Regions from separate parts of the Arthrobacter sp. KUASC02 genome, predicted to be linked through region 3. Evidence: riboswitches for the same ligand, from Rfam matches in the RefSeq annotation. Region 3 holds a riboswitch; each other region holds the start of a gene.

Evidence for each region. A riboswitch is a leader RNA that binds a small molecule or an ion and turns the genes downstream of it on or off. The one in region 3 is predicted to bind thiamine pyrophosphate.
Region 1: linked by a shared signal. The riboswitch ahead of AC6JAC_RS01665 (ECF transporter S component) and the one ahead of thiO (glycine oxidase ThiO) in region 3 are both predicted to bind thiamine pyrophosphate.
Region 2: linked by a shared signal. The riboswitch ahead of thiC (phosphomethylpyrimidine synthase ThiC) and the one ahead of thiO (glycine oxidase ThiO) in region 3 are both predicted to bind thiamine pyrophosphate.
Region 4: linked by a shared signal. The riboswitch ahead of AC6JAC_RS09960 (bifunctional hydroxymethylpyrimidine kinase/phosphomethylpyrimidine kinase) and the one ahead of thiO (glycine oxidase ThiO) in region 3 are both predicted to bind thiamine pyrophosphate.

What each region holds. Positions count from the first base shown of each region.
Region 1 covers NZ_AP046053.1:373,680-378,519, reverse strand. Annotated here, with positions in the region: gene AC6JAC_RS01675 (energy-coupling factor transporter transmembrane component T family protein) at 1-649, opposite strand, end outside; gene AC6JAC_RS01670 (ABC transporter ATP-binding protein) at 646-2,304, opposite strand; gene AC6JAC_RS01665 (ECF transporter S component) at 2,321-2,953, opposite strand; TPP riboswitch at 3,027-3,169, opposite strand; gene AC6JAC_RS01660 (DUF4235 domain-containing protein) at 3,320-3,583, shown strand; gene mnhG (monovalent cation/H(+) antiporter subunit G) at 3,608-4,066, opposite strand; gene AC6JAC_RS01650 (MrpF/PhaF family protein) at 4,056-4,334, opposite strand; gene AC6JAC_RS01645 (Na+/H+ antiporter subunit E) at 4,331-4,840, opposite strand, start outside.
Region 2 covers NZ_AP046053.1:2,071,348-2,076,187, forward strand. Annotated here, with positions in the region: gene thiC (phosphomethylpyrimidine synthase ThiC) at 1-1,157, opposite strand, end outside; TPP riboswitch at 1,152-1,259, opposite strand; gene AC6JAC_RS09440 (amidohydrolase family protein) at 1,343-2,431, shown strand; gene AC6JAC_RS09445 (VOC family protein) at 2,510-3,385, shown strand; gene AC6JAC_RS09450 (hypothetical protein) at 3,498-3,935, shown strand; gene rpsP (30S ribosomal protein S16) at 4,120-4,542, shown strand; gene AC6JAC_RS09460 (RNA-binding protein) at 4,544-4,786, shown strand.
Region 3 covers NZ_AP046053.1:1,706,979-1,711,818, forward strand. Annotated here, with positions in the region: gene AC6JAC_RS07835 (RNB domain-containing ribonuclease) at 1-1,184, opposite strand, end outside; gene AC6JAC_RS07840 (ferritin-like domain-containing protein) at 1,226-1,900, shown strand; gene thiE (thiamine phosphate synthase) at 1,901-2,581, opposite strand; TPP riboswitch at 2,608-2,727, shown strand; gene thiO (glycine oxidase ThiO) at 2,714-4,051, shown strand; gene thiS (sulfur carrier protein ThiS) at 4,048-4,284, shown strand; gene AC6JAC_RS07860 (thiazole synthase) at 4,290-4,840, shown strand, end outside.
Region 4 covers NZ_AP046053.1:2,173,830-2,178,669, forward strand. Annotated here, with positions in the region: gene AC6JAC_RS09955 (Rne/Rng family ribonuclease) at 1-1,247, shown strand, start outside; TPP riboswitch at 1,379-1,476, shown strand; gene AC6JAC_RS09960 (bifunctional hydroxymethylpyrimidine kinase/phosphomethylpyrimidine kinase) at 1,459-3,048, shown strand; gene rplU (50S ribosomal protein L21) at 3,372-3,680, shown strand; gene rpmA (50S ribosomal protein L27) at 3,742-4,005, shown strand; gene obgE (GTPase ObgE) at 4,122-4,840, shown strand, end outside.

The DNA.
Region 1 (4,840 bases), 1.3 Mb from region 3:
CCCGCGCCTCCATGGTGACTGCCAGCCGTGAAGCCCTGCGGATGGCCTGCACCAGGAGCCCGAAGCTCTGTCCGAGCGTTGCCCGGAGTCGCTGTGCAGGCGTTCCGTGCGAACCGACGCCGCGGGCACGCCGGGCCATGCCGATGGTCTGCCACTCCTCCGCCATCAGCCCCACGAGCCGCATGGCGGCCAGCGTGCCGAGGACAAAGCGGTGCGGCAGCTTCGCCTTCTGGGCCAGTGCGTCGGCCAGGTCCGTGGGATCCGTGCAGCTCATCAGCAGCACCGCAGGGAGGGCGATCGCCAGTCCCCGCAGCAGGAATCCCAGCCCCAGCTCCAGCGAGCCTTCGCTGATGGACCAGATGCCGACGTCGAGCAGGACCGTTCCGGTGTCCGGCGCCAGGATCGAGGTGCTCCAGCCGCCCAGTGCCGCCGCCAGGATCAGCGGCCAGCCACGCTGCCAGAGCAACGCGACGGTCAGTCCGGCCAGCGGAAAGAGCAGCAGTTCGAAGGCCAGGGCCACCGAGGCGGACACCCAGTCGATGGACAGCGCCAGCACGACGGTCATCAGCATCACGACCGCAAACTTGGCCAGCGGATTGGCCCGGGTGAGCAGGGCGTGGTTCGCGTTCAGGGTCAAGGCTTCCCTCATGGTGCTGCCACCTCCGGGTTGCGCAGGCCGGGTTCCTGCCCGGCGAGTTTGAGTTCGGGCGCACCAAGTTTCAGCTCGGTGCCGCCCAGGACGTCGCTGAACTCCTGGTCGTGGGTCACGGACACCACGGCGGTGCCGGCGTCGAGCAGTTCCGACAGGAAGGAGGCCAACTCCGCCCAGGTGTTTGCGTCCTGGCCGAAGGTGGGCTCGTCCAGGATCAGCACCCGGGGGTGGGCGGCCAGCACGGTGGCGACGGACAGCCGGCGCTTCTCCCCGCCCGAGAGAGTGTAGGGGTTGGCGTCCACGAGTTTAGTCAGCCGGAGGCGCTCCAGGAGCTCGTCCACGCGTTCCTCACCATGGCCAAGATGCCGCGGACCGAACATCAGCTCATCCAGCACCCGGCCGGTGACGAACTGGTGCTCCGGCTCCTGGAACACGGTGCCGATCCTCGCGATCAGCTGCTCCGCTTTCCACTTGTACGGGTCAATGCCGGCGCCTTCGCTGAGGTCCACCGTGGCGGAAACCGTGCCGGCCACCGGGCGCAGCAGCCCAGCGAGGGTCAGGGCAAACGTGGACTTGCCGGAACCGTTGGGGCCTGTGATGGTCAGCGCCTGCCCGGCCCGGACCTGCGCCGTAATGTCCGACTGCACCGGGACCGGCGGAATGGATTTGAAACGGCGCCGGCGGGGACGGTCGCGGGAAACGGCGAGGTGCTCCGCGGCCAGCAGGAGGTTCCCGTTACCGGGCCCGCCCGCACCGGGCAGCCCCGCACCGGGCAGCCCCGCGGCACCCGGCAGCGCGGCACCCGGCAGCGCGGCACCGGAGCGTGCGCGGGTGGCGGGCACATACCCGGGCACCCAGACGCCGGCGGCCACGAGCATGTCCCGGGCCTGGTCCAGGACCTGGTCCGGCGGCCCGTCCAGGAGCACGGCGGAATCCGTCGCCGATCCAGGCTGCAGCACCACGATCCGGTCCACCAGGTCTTTCCACACGCCCACGCGGTGTTCCACCACCACCAGCGTTGCCCCGGTTTTGTCCAGGCACCGGCCCACGGCGTCCCTGACCTCCAGGACGCCCAGGGGGTCAAGGTTGGCCGTGGGCTCGTCGAGGAGCAGCAGTCCCGGGCGCATGGCAAGGATGCCGGCAAGCGCAAGGCGCTGCTTCTGCCCGCCGGAGAGGGCCGACGTCGGGTGGTCCAGCGGCAGGTGGGCCAGCCCGACGTCGTCGAGCGCTTCTCCCACGCGCGTCCAGATGTCCGCGCGGGGCACGGCCAGATTCTCGGCGCCGAAGGCGACGTCGTCCCCCACGCGGGACAGGACCACCTGCGTCTCGGGGTCCTGCTGCATCAGGCCGGCGCGGCCGCGCTGTGCCCGCGGCGGGGCGCCGTCGATCAGGAGGGTGCCCGTCTCGTCCGAGTCGTCGGCGTCCGGCGTGCTTTCATGGTGGGCGCCGGCGTCGCTGTCGCCGAGTACCCCGGCCAGGGCGTGCAGCAGTGTTGATTTGCCCGCGCCGGAGGGGCCCAGCAGCAGCACGCGTTCGCCAGGCTGGATGTCCAGGTCCAGGCCGTGGACGGCGGGCTGGGACCGGCCGGCGTGCCGCCAGCCCCAGCCGCGTGCCGTGACCGCAGCCGGGCGGACGTTATCCGAAGATGTCATGAGCGGGGTGCGTTCGTCAGGAAAAGACGGGCTCCGTAGCTGCCTTGCGGGAGGCAAAGGAGCTGAGCACACCGGTCCGGGCCAGGCCGCGGGTGGCGATCCAGGACAGCGCACCGGCAATAATGGCGCCGGAAATGGCGGTGAAAATGATGTAGGCCAGCTTGTCACCGGCCGCGTAGGCGACGTTCCAGCCCCACGGAGCGAACGAGTCGTTCAGGCCGCAGAAGAGGCCTGCGCCGGCACCGGCCAGCAGCGAAACGGGCAGGTTGAACTTCTTGTACACGAACACCGCGAAGATGATTTCGGCGCCGAGCCCCTGCACGAAGCCGGAGAACAGCACGGAGGCACCGTACTGCGAGCCCATGATCAGCTCACCGGTGGCAGCCACTGTTTCGCAGAACAGTGCGGCTCCGGGCTTGCGGATGATTAGCATGCCCAGGACGGCGGGAATCATCCAGCCGCCGGCGATGAGGCCGGTCAGGGGCGGGTAAACGGCGTTCATGGCCGGGGTAACGGCGGCGGCGCCCTGGGACCAGGCCCAGAAAATGACGCCGCCGGCCACTGCGATCAACGCGGCAACCACAATGTCCACCACGCGCCAGCTGTACTTGCTGTGCGGCAACGCCTGCTTTGCAGAAATATCAGTCATGTCTTCCTCCTGAGGTACAGGAGGGGAGAGTGTTTCCCGGCAAGGGCCGCGGCTTCCGCCGCCTGCTGCCGGACACTCTGAGAACTCGACTCCCTTGCGCCGGTACTAACCGGATCAGGTTCGAGGGTCTGCGGCTGTCCGCACTCTCAGCGCCCGCCTCCGGTTCCCTGGACTGTTCCAGTGATGCCCGACGGCGACGCTCCCCTGTCGTATCAATTCGCCCTTGTGGGCGTGGACCAGTTTACACCCGCGGGCCCGCGAAATCCCGGGGCGGCTGTCACAATGCGCGGTGATGGGGGCGGCCTGATGCGGCTAGGCTAGGGGAAGCCCTGTTTCCGCCGTCTCCCACCTGTTAGGGGTACTGGAATGAGTTTTTTCATCAAGCTGCTTGGAACCGGAGTGAGCCTGCTGGCCGGATTTGCCGGCACGAAGGCCGTTGACGTCGTCTGGGAAAAGGTCACCGGACGCAAGCCCCCCAAGGGCGACAAGAACGACGTCCCCACCACCCTGCGCAGCGCCCTGACCTTTGCGCTGGTCTCGGCCGCTGTCAGCGCCATCATCCAGGTCCTGGCCAACCGCGGCACGCAGCGTGCCATCACCCGCTTCGCCAAGACCCAGGACATCGTCTAGGCCCAACCGTCCTGCGGCCCCCCGCTAGGATGACGCGCCGTCGTCGGCGGGACCGTCGTGCGCTGCGCGCTCGTCTGCTTCCTGGCCGCCGGCGGCCCGCCCGTCGGCGGTCTTCTTGTCCGCCGCCTTCTGCACCACGGCCTCCAGTTCGTCCGTCGTCAGCAGCTCCCTGTGCAGGTGCTTGGTGCGGTAGCCGGCCCGGCCCACCATGTGCGCGGATACGGGAACGGTGAGGACCTGGAAGATCCACGCCACGAACAGTGCGGGCCACACCCACCAGGTCCGCAGCTGCAGGCCCACCGAGGCCAGCAGCAGGAAAAGGCCCAGCACCTGCGGCTTGGTGGCAGCGTGCATCCTGCTCATCAGGTCGGGGAAGCGCAACAGGCCGATGGCCGCGCCAAGGGACATCACGGCGCCCACCACCATAAAAACGGCAGACACGGCGTCGATGACGGTGTCCACGGCGGATGGTTCAGGATTCATTGGGGTGCTCCCGCCGGTCGGCCACGAAGCGCGCCACAGTCACGGACCCGATGAACCCGATGATGGACAGCGCCACCAGCAGCATCAGGTTGTTCAGGTGCCGGTTCACGGCCATGTCGATGCAGAGCGTGGCCCCGATGATGGCCAGGAGCACGTCCGAGGCCAGCACCCGGTCCAGCAGCGACGGGCCGATGGCGATCCGGACAATGGCCCCGGCTGCCGCGAGCGACAGGATCACGGCCGTTACGGTCAGGACGACTTCCATCATGCGCCCACCTCCTGTTTCAGTGCGGCCAGTTCTTCACGCGTGCCCATGATCCGGATCAGTGCCGCCTCGGCATCCCGGACTTCCTTGCGCAGGTTCACGATGTCCTCCCCGCTCCGCACGTTCAGCCCGTGGATGTAGAGCGTGGACGTGGAGCGGTCCACCTCTACCACCAGTGAGCCTGGAATCAGCGAGATGACGTGGCCGGTGGCAGTGACCATCAGGTCCGAATGGCTGCGGAGCTGGACGGCGACGACGGCGTTGGTCACCTTGGGCCCGCGGGCCACCGCCAGGTACAGCACCTGGAAGCTGGCGGCCACCACTTTGCCCAGGAAAACGATGGCGAACGGGACGGCCCGCACGATGCTGAACCGGCCGCCCAGTTCCACCGGCGGCAGGTAGAACAAGCGCGCCACCACCACGGCGATGAGGGCTCCGAACAGGAGGTTCCCGGGGCTGAAGTCCTGCCAGAGCGCACCCCAGACAAACACCAGCCAGACGAGGAGGGG
Region 2 (4,840 bases), 360 kb from region 3:
GCGCGCTGCGTCAGCTCAGCCAACGTATCCAGCTCTGCGAACTGCGCGGCGTCGTTTGCGTCCGCCGTCGCGCCGGGCCGCAGCCCGTCGCCAAGCGAGAACGCAACGTCGTACTTGGCGAAGATCTCGCACAGTTCGTCGAAGTGCGTGTACAGGAAGTTTTCCTGATGGTGGGCCAGGCACCAGCCCGCCATGATGGATCCTCCGCGTGAGACGATGCCGGTGACGCGGTTGGCCGTCAGCGGTACGTAGCGCAGCAGGACTCCGGCGTGGATGGTCATGTAGTCCACACCCTGTTCGCACTGCTCGATGACGGTGTCGCGGAAAATTTCCCACGTCAGTTTGTTGGCCTCGCCGTTGACCTTCTCCAAGGCCTGGTAGATGGGCACGGTGCCGATCGGCACCGGCGAGTTGCGGATGATCCATTCCCGGGTGGTGTGGATGTCGTCTCCGGTGGACAGGTCCATCACCGTGTCTGCACCCCACTGGGTGGCCCACTGCAGCTTGTCGACCTCCTCGGCGATGGAACTGGTAACAGCCGAGTTGCCGATGTTGGCGTTGATCTTCACGAGGAAGGCCTTGCCGATGATCATCGGCTCGGACTCCGGGTGGTTGATGTTGTTGGGGATGATGGCTCGGCCCGCGGCAACTTCGCTGCGCACCAGCTCAACATCGCAGTTTTCCCGTAGCGCGACGAACTGCATTTCGGGAGTCACCACGCCCTGCCGGGCGTAGTGCATCTGGGTGACGGTGCGGCCCGCGACCGCACGGCGGGGCACCGGCTGCGCGCCCTTCCACTCCGCGGACGCAGCGCCCCGGCGCACGGCCGACTTGCCGTCGTCGAGGAGGTTCCGTTCCCTGCCGCTGTACGGCTCGGTGTCCGCCCTGGATTCAATCCACCGGGTCCTGAACGGTTCCAATCCCACCACCGGATCGCTGCCGGGCCCTGCTGTCCGGTAGACCCGGAAGGGCGGGTTGGCCGCGCCCCCCGGCGAATCCTCCAGGGCAATTTCGGTCACCGGCACCCGGATCCCGGTGGCCTCGTCGGCGATGAACGCCAGTGAATGGGACTTCAGGGACTGCGTTTCATGAGTGCCCGCCTGGCTGGCGGCGGACCCATTTTGGGCAGGGTTCAGCTGTGTTTCTGGTGTATTCACGGAATACTCACTTCCTTCGCCGGCATTACCCGGACAGGTTCGACGGTCGCAGGCCGCGTCAGCCCGATCTCAGCCCCTGCAGGGGCACCCGTGTGGTCGTAGACGAAGCTACCACAGGCCCGGGCAGCCTCCACGTCACACGAGGTTCACATCCACGACCCGGAACCGCGGTCTAGGCTGGAGGCATGCGTGGAATCATCGAATTCACCGGGACCGTGCTGACCGCCCCCGACCAGGAACGGGACGGCCTTTGGGCCCTGGACGGCAGGCTGACATTCACCCGGCCGGCCGCTCCGCCGGACGTGGTGCTGGACGGCTGGGTGCTTCCGGGCCTCGTGGACGCACATTGTCACATCGGCCTTGGACCCGACGGGGATGTGTCCGAGTCCATCGCCGAAGAGCAGGCCGTGACAGACCTTGAGGCCGGCACGCTGCTGGTCCGCGACGCCGGAGCGGTGCATGACACGCGGTGGATCCAGCAGCGTCCGGAGCTGCCGCGGATCATCCGGGCGGGACGCCACATTGCCAGGACCTGCCGCTACCTGCGCGGATTCGCCATTGAAGTCGAGCCGGACGGACTGGTCGAAGCCGTGCGGAAGCAGGCGCGCGCGGGTGACGGCTGGGTCAAGCTCGTGGGGGACTGGATCGACCGCGGCGCCGGCGACCTCGCGGCGTCGTTCCCGGCCGCCGTGGTGCGGGATGCCGTCCGCGCCGCCCACGATGAAGGTGCCCGGGTGACCGCGCACTGTTTCGCCGAAGACACGCTGGATGACATGCTCGACGCCGGCATCGACTGCATCGAACACGGCACCGGACTCCTCCCGCGGCACATACCGCGCTTCGTGGAACAGCGCGTCCCTATTGTTCCCACGCTGATCAACATTGCAACGTTCCCGGACATCGCGGCCCGGGCGGAAGCGAAGTTTCCGGTGTATGCCGCACACATGCGCGCCTTGTGGCAGCGGCGGAACGAGCGGATTGTGGAAGCCTTCGAAGCGGGTGTGCCGATCTACGCCGGGACGGATGCGGGCAGCGTCATCGGCCATGGCCGGATCGTGGACGAGATCCAGGCGCTCCACACCGCCGGCCTGCCGGCGGCGGCGGCGCTGGACGCGGCGTCGTGGGGCGCCCGGAAGTGGCTCGGAGCGGAGGGTATCGCCGAGGGTGCCAGCGCCGACGTCGTACTGTGCGAACAGGACCCCAGGATCAGTCCGGAAACGCTGCGGAACCTGGCGCACATCATTCTTCGGGGACGTCGGCTCCGCCAGGAATAAATTGAAGGTTCAAGTAATTTATTCTATGTAAGCGTCACCGGAGGACCGGCGGCAGAGTTTCGGGAGTTTGGAGTTGCCATGACCACAGAATCCAGCAGCAAGGACCTGCTGCCGGCGGATCTCGCCATGGGCACGGTGATGCTCAAGGTCGGGGACATGAAGCTGATGACGGACTATTACCAGCGCGCGCTCGGGCTGGAAGTCGTGGCTGAGCAGGACGGCGGCGTGTACCTTGGCCGGCGCGGAACGCCCCTGGTCCATCTGGCACCCGCCCCCGGGCTCAACCTTCCGGCCCGGGGTGAAGCCGGACTGTTCCACACCGCCCTGCTCTTCGAAGACAGGCCGTCGCTCGCTGCCACGGTGGCTTCGGCGGCCCGGTATGAGCCGCGGCTGTTCACCGGCAGCGCCGACCACCTCGTCAGTGAGGCCTTCTACTTCAGCGACCCCGAGGGCAACGGCATCGAGCTGTACTGGGACCGTCCCCGCAGTGACTGGTCCTGGGAGGGGACCAGCGTGGTCATGGACAGCCTTGCCCTCCCGCCGCAGCGGTTCCTGCAGGAATTCCTCACTGAGGAAGCGGTAAGCGGCCAGCGTGAGTCCCATGCCGGCGTCGGCCACGTCCATCTTCAGGTGGGCGATGTCCGGTCGGCCCATGACTTCTACGTGGGCACTCTTGGTTTCGAGAAAACCGCCGGATGGCACGGGCAGGCACTGTTCGTCTCCGCCGGCGGCTACCACCACCACATGGCAATGAATGTCTGGAACAGCCGCGGAGCGGGGCCCCGGAAGGACACCTTGGGCTTGGGCGAAGTCCTGATCGAAGTGCCGGGAACGGACGACGTCGGCGCACTCGCCGACCGTTTGCGGGTTGCCGGTGTGGCGTCGCACCACACCGGAGTGGAGCTGCGGTTCGAGGATCCGTGGCGCAACCGGATCCGCGTCGCCGTCCGCTGAGGCGTCGCTGACCTGCGCGTCCTTCTGCGTTAGGCTGATTCCGGACGTCCGGGGCAGCTGTAAAGGTGCCCGGCGGGACCATCGCAGCGCCGACGGAGTGAGGATGATTTCCATGGGTTTTACTGAAATCTTTGTTTCCACCCACGATGAGGCGCTCAAGCGCGCGGGGGCACTTGAGGGCGGCGGGCCCGCGGCTCCTGACTCGCTGCGGATTCCGGACATCAGCGATTTCGAGATTGAGCAGCTCGGCGACCTGGCCGGAGCGGCCGTGCACGCGGCCGGCGCGGACTATGAACTCGCCATGGTGGACGTGGCCAGTGATTCCCTCTTGGGCGTACCGCCGGCCATGGTCCGGGCGCTCGCGGAACTCCTCAGCTACGAGATCGAGGGCGAGGGCAACGTTCTGGAGGATGTTGCCGCCAGGTGGGCGGCCGAGGAGGACATGCCCTTCGGCTCCGAGGAGGCCCTTGGCTATGTCCAGCGGCTCGCGCAGATGGCCGGCAGCGTGGACGCCAACGCCCGGACCGGCCTGTACGTTTGGTCGGCCTGACCGGGCCGCCGGGTGTCAAGTCGAAATCCCGGCGCTGATCTGGCACAATGAACAGGTACTTGATCTGCGTGGCCCCTCTCTCCGCGTCCGGATCTTGTCCTTTTAGAACCCCCTAGTACGGCCCGCCCCACGGGTGCAGAACGCCGGGCTCGACCCCGTTTCAGAAACAGGAGTGACCACAAAAGTGGCCGTAAAGATTCGCCTTAAGCGCTTCGGCAAGATGCGCGCACCGTACTACCGCATCGTTGTCATGGACGCACGCTCCAAGCGTGACGGCCGTGCGATCGAAGAGATCGGCAAGTACCACCCCACCGAAGAGCCCTCGTACATCGAGGTTGACACGGACCGTGCCCAGTACTGGCTCGGAGTCGGCGCACAGCCGTCCGAGCAGGTTGCCGCGATCCTCAAGATCACCGGTGACTGGCAGAAGTTCAAGGGTCTCCCCGGCCAGGAGGGCACCTTGAAGACCAAGGCTCCCAAGGCTGCCTTCGTTACCCCGGAAAAGGGTTCCGTGATCATCCCGGAAGCCATCACCAAGAAGGCCAAGAAGGACGAAGCAGCCGAAGCTTCCACCGAAGCTGAAGCAGAGACCACCGAGGCTGAGTAAATTGCTGGCAGAAGCGCTCGAACACCTTGTCCGCGGGATCGTTGACAGTCCTGAGGACGTCAAGGTCAGCGCCAAGAACAACCGCCGCGGGGACACCCTCGAGGTGCGAGTTCACCAGGATGACCTCGGACGGGTGATCGGTCGTCAGGGCCGCACGGCACGCGCACTGCGCACTGTCGTTGCGGCGCTGGCCGGCGGCGAACAGGTTAGGGTCGACGTCGTCGACACCGACCGCCGCCGGTAAACGCCCCGCACTATTTGTCTCAAGTCCGGCCCCTTCACCAGATTATGGTGGAGG
Region 3 (4,840 bases):
AGCTGGTCCGAGGCCGCCATGATCTCCGGCAGGGACGGCAGGGCGTCACGGGCCCAGCCGGGAACAGCGGTCCGGTTGCTCAGCGCCTCACAGATCACCAGGACAAAACGGTCTATCAGGCGCCGCAGCGGGGCCGTGGTGTGCGCGTAGGCAGCTCCGATTGCGGACTGGATGGCGTCCTTCGGCACGGTGCCGTCGAAGGGCGTATAGCCGGCACCCCGGAACAACATGCCGGCGGAGTGCAGGATGGCCAGCTGCCGGGGGTCGGTGGGATCAAGGGAGCGCAGGTATTCCCCGTAGCTGGCCCGGCCGTCCCAGGGCTTTCCGAGCGCGTTGGTCTGCCGCTTGAAGTGCAGGAGCGAGCGTTCATCGGGGGACGGCATGGTCCGCAGGATGCCCACTTTGCCTTCGAGCATGAGGTCCGCCGCGGCCATGCCGGTCATGAGGGAGATCTGGGCGTTCCAGTCCTCCACCGGAAGGGACGGGGCAGCCACAATGCGGTAGCCGCCGTCGGGCAGCTGTTCGATGTCCTGTTCCGGCATGTTCAGGCTGGCTCCGCCCCGCAGCCTCTCCAGTTCCACCCGCTTGAGCCCTACTTCCTTGAGCAGTTGCAGGACGGGGGCGGCAGTGCCGGCGTCGAGTTCGGCCTGGACACCCTTGTAGCTGAGCTTGGCACGGCTCCGGATTTTGGCGCGGCGCACCAGCACCGACTGCACACGGGCTGCTTCGTCCAGGTCGAACTCCCAGACGAAAGCGGAGCACAACTGGCCGGCCAGCAGGCTGCCTGCCTCTTCGCTGATGACTTCCGGGTGCAGCGGAATCCGCCCGTCCGGGGCGTAGAACGTCTGCCCCCGGCGGCGGGTTTCGGCATCCAGCGCCCCGCCCGGTGCCACAAAGGACGGCACATCGGCGATGGCGTAGAACACCTTGTATCCGTCGCCGGACCGCTCGATGAACAGGGCCTGGTCCAGGTCCGTGGACGACGCCGGATCTATGGTCACAAAGCCCACATCCGTAAGGTCCAGGTCCGGCATTTTGTGTTCCGCAATGGCCGCCAGCGCATCCTGCAGGACATCGTCAGGGAAAGGCCCCGGCAGTTCCAACTCCGTGCGGAGCGCGTTCAGCGCGTCGGCCAGCCGGTTGGTCTGTTCGTGGACACTTGGAGTCAGGCGATGATGGGACACGAAAGTCAGGTTAGCTCCATTTCCGCCATTAGTCTTGGACGATGAGCTCAACCCCGGCTGACACTGCTCGCTACAACCGCTTCGTCACAGACCTGTTCGGAATGATGGCCTACGGCGAGCTGTCGGCCTTTGAGCGTTTTGCCGCCGACGCGCGCTATTCACCCACCCTCCACGACCGTGCCGTGCTCGGCAGGATCGCCGTAGTGGAGTTCCGGCACTACGAACTGGTGAGCGCCAGGCTCGAGGCCAGGGGGATCGACGCCGAGGACGCCATGTTGCCGTTCCAGCCGGCAGTGGACTATTTCCACTCGCGGACACGCCCGGCCGACTGGTTCGAATCACTGATGAAGGCCTATGTCATCGACACGGTCTCCGCCGACTTCTACCGGGCCATCTCACACTACGTCGACGCCGAAACACGGGAGCTCATCGAACAGATCCAGGCCTCCGATGAAACGACGGAGGTTCTCCGCGACCGGCTCAAGGGCGCCCTCGCCGATGATCCCAGGCTCGCCTCCAGGCTGGCGCTGTGGGGCAGGCGGCTGCTGGGCGAAGCCCTGACCCAGGCGCAGCGCGTCAGCTACGAGCACGCGTTCCTCGGAAACCTGATCGGCGGGGAGGACACCGCCGCGGCGAAGGAGCTGGTCAGCGGCCTGATTGCCGGGCTGGCGGAAAACCACTCCAAGCGGATGACGCAGCTCGGACTGACCGGGTAGTCAGGATGCGCCGGCGTCGAGCGCTTCGAGCAGTGACCGCGCGGCTGCGGCGGGGTCGTCAGCCTCGGTGATGGCGCGGACCACCACGATCCGCTGCGCCCCTGCAGCCACCACCTGCTCGACGTTGCCCAGGTCAACGCCGCCGATGGCGAACCACGGGACCGTGGTCCCGCCTGCTGTTTCGTTGCCGCTGGCCCCGGCCGCGTAGCGGACCAGGTCGAGGCCGACGGCGGCCCGGCCCGGCTTCGTGGGCGTGGCCCAGACCGGCCCCACGCAGAAGTAGTCCAGCCCGCCGGTACCGCGGGAGGCGGCCACCGCGGCGTCGATCTGTTCGGTGCCGTGCGTTGACAGGCCGATCACGGCGTCGTTGCCGAGGAACTTCCGGGCAGCCGCCAGCGGAAGATCCTTCTGCCCGATGTGCAGCACCGGTGCGCCGGAGAGCGAGGCGACATCCGCGCGGTCGTTGACCGACCAGAGGCGTCTGTGGCGGCGCGCAACGGACTGCAGCACATCAAGAAGCTCGAGTTCTTCGGCTGCCTCCAGGTTCTTGTCGCGGAGCTGGATGATGTCGACGCCGCCGGCGTAGGCGGCATCCACGAAGTCTTCGAAGTCGCCGCGATCCGTGCGGGCGTCGGTGCAAAGGTACAGGCGGGCGTCAGTGAGGAGAGCTTGCTCGGTCATGGCACCAGCCTAGTTCCCCTAAACTGGGGGAGTACCGCGGGAGCCCGCAGCAGCTGTCACAAAGCTGCAGGGCTGAGAGGGCGTCAGAGCCGACCGCTTGACCTGATCCGGTTAGTACCGGCGTAGGGAAGGATGACAATGACCCCGCAATCCCCAACGGGCAGCCCCGCCGCGCGCAGCCGCGACATCAGCGCCGACGTCGCCGTGGTTGGCGGTGGAATCATCGGCCACGGCATCGCCTGGGAGGCCCGGCAGTCGGGCCGGTCCGTGGTGCTCATCGATGACGCGCCCGGCACCGGAGCGAGCTGGGCCGCCGCCGGCATGCTGGCACCGGTCAGCGAACTCCACTACCAGGAGGAGGACCTCCTGGAGCTCATGCTTCACTCCTCCGCGCTGTGGCCCGGCTTTGCCGCGAGCCTTCAACCCGGGGGGAAACCCGGAGAATCCGGCAGCGGCGGCCCGGACACCGGCTACCTCACGACGTCGACCCTCGCCGTGGGTGTCGACGCCGCCGACCGCCGGGCGCTCGCCGACCTGCGCGGCGTCCAGCTGTCGAGCGGCCTCACGGTGGAACCGCTGACAGTCAGGGAGGCGCGGGCACGGGAACCGTTGCTGAGCCCCGGAATCTCCTGTGCCTTCGACATCCCGGCGGACCACCAGGTGGATCCCCGCAAGCTCCTCGCCCTGATCGCCGAGTCGCTGGCAGGTTCCGCCGTGCGCCGGCGGGCGGACGGCCTGCTGTGGGCGGACGGGCGGGTCAGCGGCATCACCCTGGCCGGGGGAGGTGCGGTGCATGCCGGGGAGACGATCATTGCCAACGGGCTGGAGTCTGCGGCCCTCAACGGGTTGCCCGCGGGACTGAAGCTGCCCCTCCGCCCGGTGTACGGCGACATCCTGCGCCTGCGGGTCCCCGCCTACCTGCGGCCGCTGCTGACATCCACCGTCCGCGGCATGGTCCATGGGGTTCCCGTCTACATCGTGCCCCGGCAGGACGGAACCGTGGTGATCGGGGCCACCCAGCGTGAAGACGCCCTCCCGGGGGCAGAGGCTGCCGGCCTTGGAACCGAACACGCAACGCCGGCCCGTTCAGCTGTTTCCGCCGGCGGCGTCTACCAGCTGCTCCGTGACGCGCAGGTGCTGGTTCCGGCCGTCGCCGAACTGGAACTCCTGGAAGCCACGGCGCGGGCCCGTCCGGGAACACCGGACAACGCGCCCCTGCTGGGGCGCGTAGCCGCCGCGGGAACCGGCGGCGACGTCGAGGGGTTGATCATTGCCACCGGGTTCTTCCGGCACGGTGTCCTGCTCACTCCTGCGGCGGGGTCCATCTGCAGGCAGCTCATGGACGGCAACGCCGATCCCCGCTGGGCGCCCTTCCGGCCCGACCGGTTTTCCGTCCCCGCGCCGACGCCGGGAACGCCGGCAGCGCCACTGAACATCGTCACAATTGACCCGAACAAGGAAACAGCATGAACATCACTCTGAACGGCACCGTCCATGCGGTGGAGGACGGCGCGTCCGTCACCACCCTCATCAGCCAGGTCACGGGCAGGAACCTCGCCCCCAGCGGGCAGGCCGCCGACGGTCGGAAACTGGGCGTCGCAGTGGCCCGGAACTCCGAGGTGGTGCCGCGCAGCCAGTGGTTCGTCACGGCGCTCGCCGAGGGCGACGACGTCGAACTCGTTACCGCAGTACAGGGAGGTTGAGCATCATGGCAGGAACTACGGTTGCCGGCGCGGCAGGGACCGCACAGCACACGGCGGACCCCTTCATCGTGGACGGTGTCCACCTGGGATCACGGCTGATCATGGGCACCGGCGGCGCGCCCAGCCTGGACGGCCTGGGGGCGGCTCTAATCGCGTCGGGCACGGAGCTGACCACCGTGGCCATGCGCCGCTACTCCCCGGCGGAAACGGGTTCGCTGTTCCAGCTCCTGGTGGACCACAACATCAGGGTGCTGCCCAATACGGCGGGCTGCTTCACGGCACGCGACGCCGTCATGACGGCGGAACTGGCGCGGGAAGCCCTGGAAACGGACTGGGTGAAGCTAGAAGTGATTGCCGACGAACACACCCTCCTGCCGGACGCCGTTGAGCTGGTGGACGCCACCGAACAACTGGTCAACCGCGGGTTCAAGGTGTTCGCCTACACGAATGACGATCCCGTGCTGGCCCTGCGGCTGGAGAACCTCGGAGCCACAGCCGTCATGCCGCTCGGGGCGCCCATCGGCACCGGCCTGGGCATCCTGAACCCGCACAACAT
Region 4 (4,840 bases), 470 kb from region 3:
GCGGCAACCTTGAGGAAACCGTCACCAAGAACAACCTGGAAGCGGCCGAGGAAGTGGTGCGCCAGCTGCGGCTCCGCGACATCGGCGGCATTATCGTCATTGACTTCATCGACATGGTGCTCGAATCCAACCGCGACCTTGTGCTTCGCCGCATGGTCGAGTGCCTCGGACGCGACCGGACCAAGCACCAGGTTGCCGAAGTCACCTCGCTGGGCCTCGTGCAGATGACCCGCAAGCGCATGGGCACCGGTCTCCTGGAAGTCTTCGGCGAGCAGTGCGAGGCATGCGCCGGCCGCGGCATCGTCACCCACGACGAGCCCGTGGAACACCGCCGCGCCAACGTTGTGGCCGCCGAACACCACGTGCCGCGGACGGAAACCCAGCAGCCACCCCGTACGGAGCGCAAGAGCCGCCGACGCGGCAAGGGCGGCCAGCCGTCTTCCGAGGCTGCTCCGCTGACGCCGGCTCCTGTGCACCACGAGCCCACCGACGCCGAGCGCCATGCCAAGGCTGAAGCGACCCGCGTGGCGCTGGCCAACATCGCAGCGGCAGCGCATGCTGCCCACCTCCACGATGCCGAGGCCGGCCATGCAGCCCCCGCGGCCGCGGCCGCCGCAGCACAGGCAGTAGGCCAGGCACTGGCAGCCCAGGCACAGGGCGCCCAGTCCCCGGCCGGGCAGGCAGGAGCGCCGGCGCGGCCGGCTCCGACGCAGGCCACCCCGTCTGCACCCGCTGCGGCCCGGCCCGCGAAGGTGTCGGAAACCGAAGTGGCTGCTGCAGGGCGGCCGGCAGCGGTCCTGACCTTTGGCGGCGAAAAGGTGGCACTGCCGTTCGTAGAGCACGCCGGAGAAGCCCCTGCCTCCGGACCGGCACTGACCCTTGACCGCCTGGCCGAAGCTTTCGCCCACCTTGGTGAGCCTGCCGCGGCAGAGGCTCCGGCATCACCGGTTGAACCGCAGGCACCGGCAGCGCAGGCGCCGGCGGCCCAGGCTGTTGAAGCCGACTACACCGACCACACCGCGGTGCAGGGCCGGGCCCGCCGTCCCCGCCGCAACCGAAGCGCGAGCCGTGCCCAGGGCGCAGCGAACGAGACGTCCGTGGAACACCACGAGACTGCCCCGGTTGCCGCATCAGGGCACACGCACGAAGCCAAGGCACCTGAGCCGGCGAAGAAGGATGCGCCCGCCAAGGCGCCGGCCAACGAGCCGATCATCCTTGGCGTGGGGGTCCCGGCCTCGGAACTCTGAGCCAACGAGCTTTGATCAGGCCAGGCTTTCGTTCAGCCAGCTGACACCGCGGGTGCGGCCCGGGACAGGCGTAGCAATACGCGTGTTTCGGGCCGTGCCCGCGAGTTCGTTGCGGGGAAAAGCTAGGCTAGGGGACTGACACGGGGTGCCGCGCACAGGGCCGGCTGAGATCCAGACCCGTTGAACCTGTCCGGTTAGCACCGGCGAAGGGATGTCTCCTTTGGCTTCATCATTCCTGCCCACTCCTGCCACGCCCGTAGCGCCTGCACCGGGAGGCGGCCCGCTGCGCAGCACGCCGCGGGTGCTGGCCATCGCCGGTTCCGATCCGTCCGGCGGGGCGGGAATCCAGGCGGACCTCAAAAGCATTGCCGCCAACGGGGGATACGGCATGGCTGCCATCACCGCCCTGACGGCACAGAACACCCACGGTGTCCGGGCGGTCCACGTTCCGCCGGCCGGCTTCCTGACTGCGCAGCTAGAGGCCATTAGCGACGACATCAGCATCGACGCCGTGAAAATCGGCATGCTGGGCGACTCTGCGGTGATTGCCGCCGTCCGTAGCTGGCTGGAGAAAGCCCGTCCCGCCGTCGTGGTTCTTGACCCCGTGATGGTCGCCACCAGCGGGGACCGGCTCCTGCAGGAGGCTGCCGAGGCCGAGCTGCGCGAACTGCTGCCGCTGGCCGACCTCATCACGCCGAACCTGGCAGAACTGGCGATGCTGCTCAACGAGCCACTGGCGGACAACTGGGAAGCGGCACTCGGCCAGGGCAAGCGCCTCGCCGCGCAGGCGGGCACCACGGTGCTGGTCAAGGGCGGACACCTCGAGGGCGGCGAATGCCCCGACGCCCTCGTCAACACTGAAGGACTGCTCGCCCAGGACGTTGTGGTGGTCCCCGGCGCGCGGATCGACACCAGGAACAGCCACGGCACCGGCTGTTCCCTGTCCTCGGCCATGGCCACCGCGCAGGCAAGGCTGGGGGATTGGGAGGCATCCCTGCGGGCAGTGAAGCCATGGCTGCAGGGAGCGCTCAGGGAAGCCGGAGCGCTGGAGGTGGGAACGGGCAACGGCCCGGTGCACCATTTCCACCATCTGGCGCCGAAGGGCCAGGATGCGCTGGCCGCAGGGGAGTTCGCCGCGGCGCTCCGGCAGGACGCCGGAGCGGACCTGGATGACATCTACGGGCTGGACTTCATCCGCGGCCTCGCCGACGGCTCCCTTACCGAGCAGCACTTTGCGTATTACCTTGCCCAGGATGCCATCTACCTGAACGGCTATTCCAGGGTTCTGTCCCGTGCCGCCGCCATTGCCCCCACCGAGGCCGAACAGCTCTTCTGGGCCCGCTCGGCGCAACAATGCCTGGAAGTGGAGTCCGAACTGCACAGGACGTGGCTCAGCACCCGGAACGTGGACGCCGCCCTGGGACCGGTCACCAAGTCCTACGTGGACCACCTGCTGGCCTCATCTGTTTCCGGAAGCTATGGAGTGCTCGTGGCCGCGGTGCTGCCGTGCTTCTGGCTTTACGCCGAGGTGGGTGCCACCTTGCACGGTCAGTTCGAGGCGGCCGGGTCGCCGTCGGGCCATCCCTACGCCGACTGGCTCCGCACGTACGCCGACGAGGAATTCGCCGCCGCCACCAGGGAGGCAGTGCGTATCACCGACGACGCCGCACAGGCTGCCTCTGCAGCAGAACGGCAGGCCATGCGCCTGGCCTTCCGGCAGTCGTGCCGCTACGAGGTGGACTTTTTCGACGCGCCGCGCGTGCATGCTGCACCGCAAAGTGTTCCGGAGCCGGTAAGGTAATGGGGCACGGTTCCGGAAGTCGTTGCAGCGGCAGTCTGTATTGCACAGAGTGGCGCCTATCACGTACTACCGTCGGAGCCAGCCTCATTTGCGGCCGAAGGCAAAATTAGCGTAGTCTAGATCTTCGGTGCTTACGCCAACACTTGGGTTATGACCCCGGAACAGTCTGTTTGGAATGACAAGCGGAATGGTTCGTGGGATAACTCATGGGTTCCCCCGGGGAATCCACCGGCGTTGAGGCACAGCGTGAGCCAGGCCAAACAATTGGACCCAGGTTCCGCACGCAAATCTAGTAATAAACGTCGAGAGAAGTGAGTTCCCCAGTGGTGTACGCGATTGTCCGCGCAGGCGGCCGCCAAGAGAAGGTTTCCGTTGGAGACTTCGTTACCCTGAACCGCGTCCCCGGTGGAGCCGGCAGCACCATTGAGTTGCCCGCACTGCTCCTGGTAGACGGTGACAAAGTCACGTCTGCCGCTGCGGACCTGGCCAAGGTAACGGTTACGGCTGAGATCCTCCAGGACCTTCGTGGTCCGAAGATCGTCATCCAGAAGTTCAAGAACAAGACCGGGTACAAGAAGCGCCAGGGTCACCGTCAGGAACTGACCAAGGTCAAGATCACCGGTATCAAGTAACCTTCCGTTACTTTTCAGGTTTTCAGCAGATTCCCCAGAATTTTTAAGGCAGGCATTTCAAATGGCACATAAAAAAGGCGCGAGCTCCACTCGCAACGGTCGTGACTCCAACGCCCAGTACCTCGGCGTCAAGCGCTTCGGCGGCCAGGTAGTTTCCGCAGGCGAGATCATCGTCCGCCAGCGTGGCACCCACTTCCACCCGGGCGCCGGCGTTGGCCGTGGCGGCGACGACACCCTGTTCGCCCTGACCCCCGGCGCTGTCGAATTCGGCACCCGCCGCGGCCGTCGAGTCGTGAACATCGTTGCTGCTGCAGCTGCAGAGTAACAACAAGATCTAAACCGGTGGAGCGGGCCATGATGGCCCGCTCCACTGTTCTTTTAACCGCATTACAATCAATTTGGGCGTCCAAGACGGTCAGGTTAAGCACAGAGGAGATTCACGTGGCGAGCTTTGTAGACCGGGTAGTACTGCACGTATCCGGCGGTACCGGCGGTCACGGCTGTGTCTCCGTCCACCGCGAGAAGTTCAAGCCCCTGGGCGGTCCGGACGGCGGCAACGGCGGCGACGGCGGCGATGTCATCCTGCGCGTTGACCCCCAGACCACCACGCTGCTGGACTACCACCACGCGCCGCACCGCCACGCCACCAACGGCGGACCCGGCATGGGCGACTGGCGCGGCGGCAAGAACGGCGAAACCCTGATCCTTCCCGTTCCGGAAGGCACCGTCGTCAAGACCAAGGACGGTCGCGTGCTGGCCGACCTCGTCGGCGAAGGCACCGAGTTCATCGCTGCCGCCGGCGGCCCCGGCGGGCTCGGCAACGCCGCACTTTCCTCGCAGAAGCGCCGCGCCCCGGGCTTCGCGCTGCTCGGCATCGAAGGCGAATCCAGCGACATCGTCCTGGAACTGAAGTCCATTGCGGACATCGCCCTGGTGGGCTTCCCGTCCGCCGGCAAGTCCAGCCTGATTGCCGCCATGTCCGCGGCACGCCCGAAAATTGCCGACTACCCCTTCACCACGCTGATCCCCAACCTGGGCGTCGTCCAGGCCGGCGACGTGCGCTTCACCATTGCAGACGTCCCCGGCCTCATCGAGGGAGCCAGCGAGGGCAAGGGCCTGGGCCACCACTTCCTGCGGCACGTGGAACGCTGCGCCGCGCT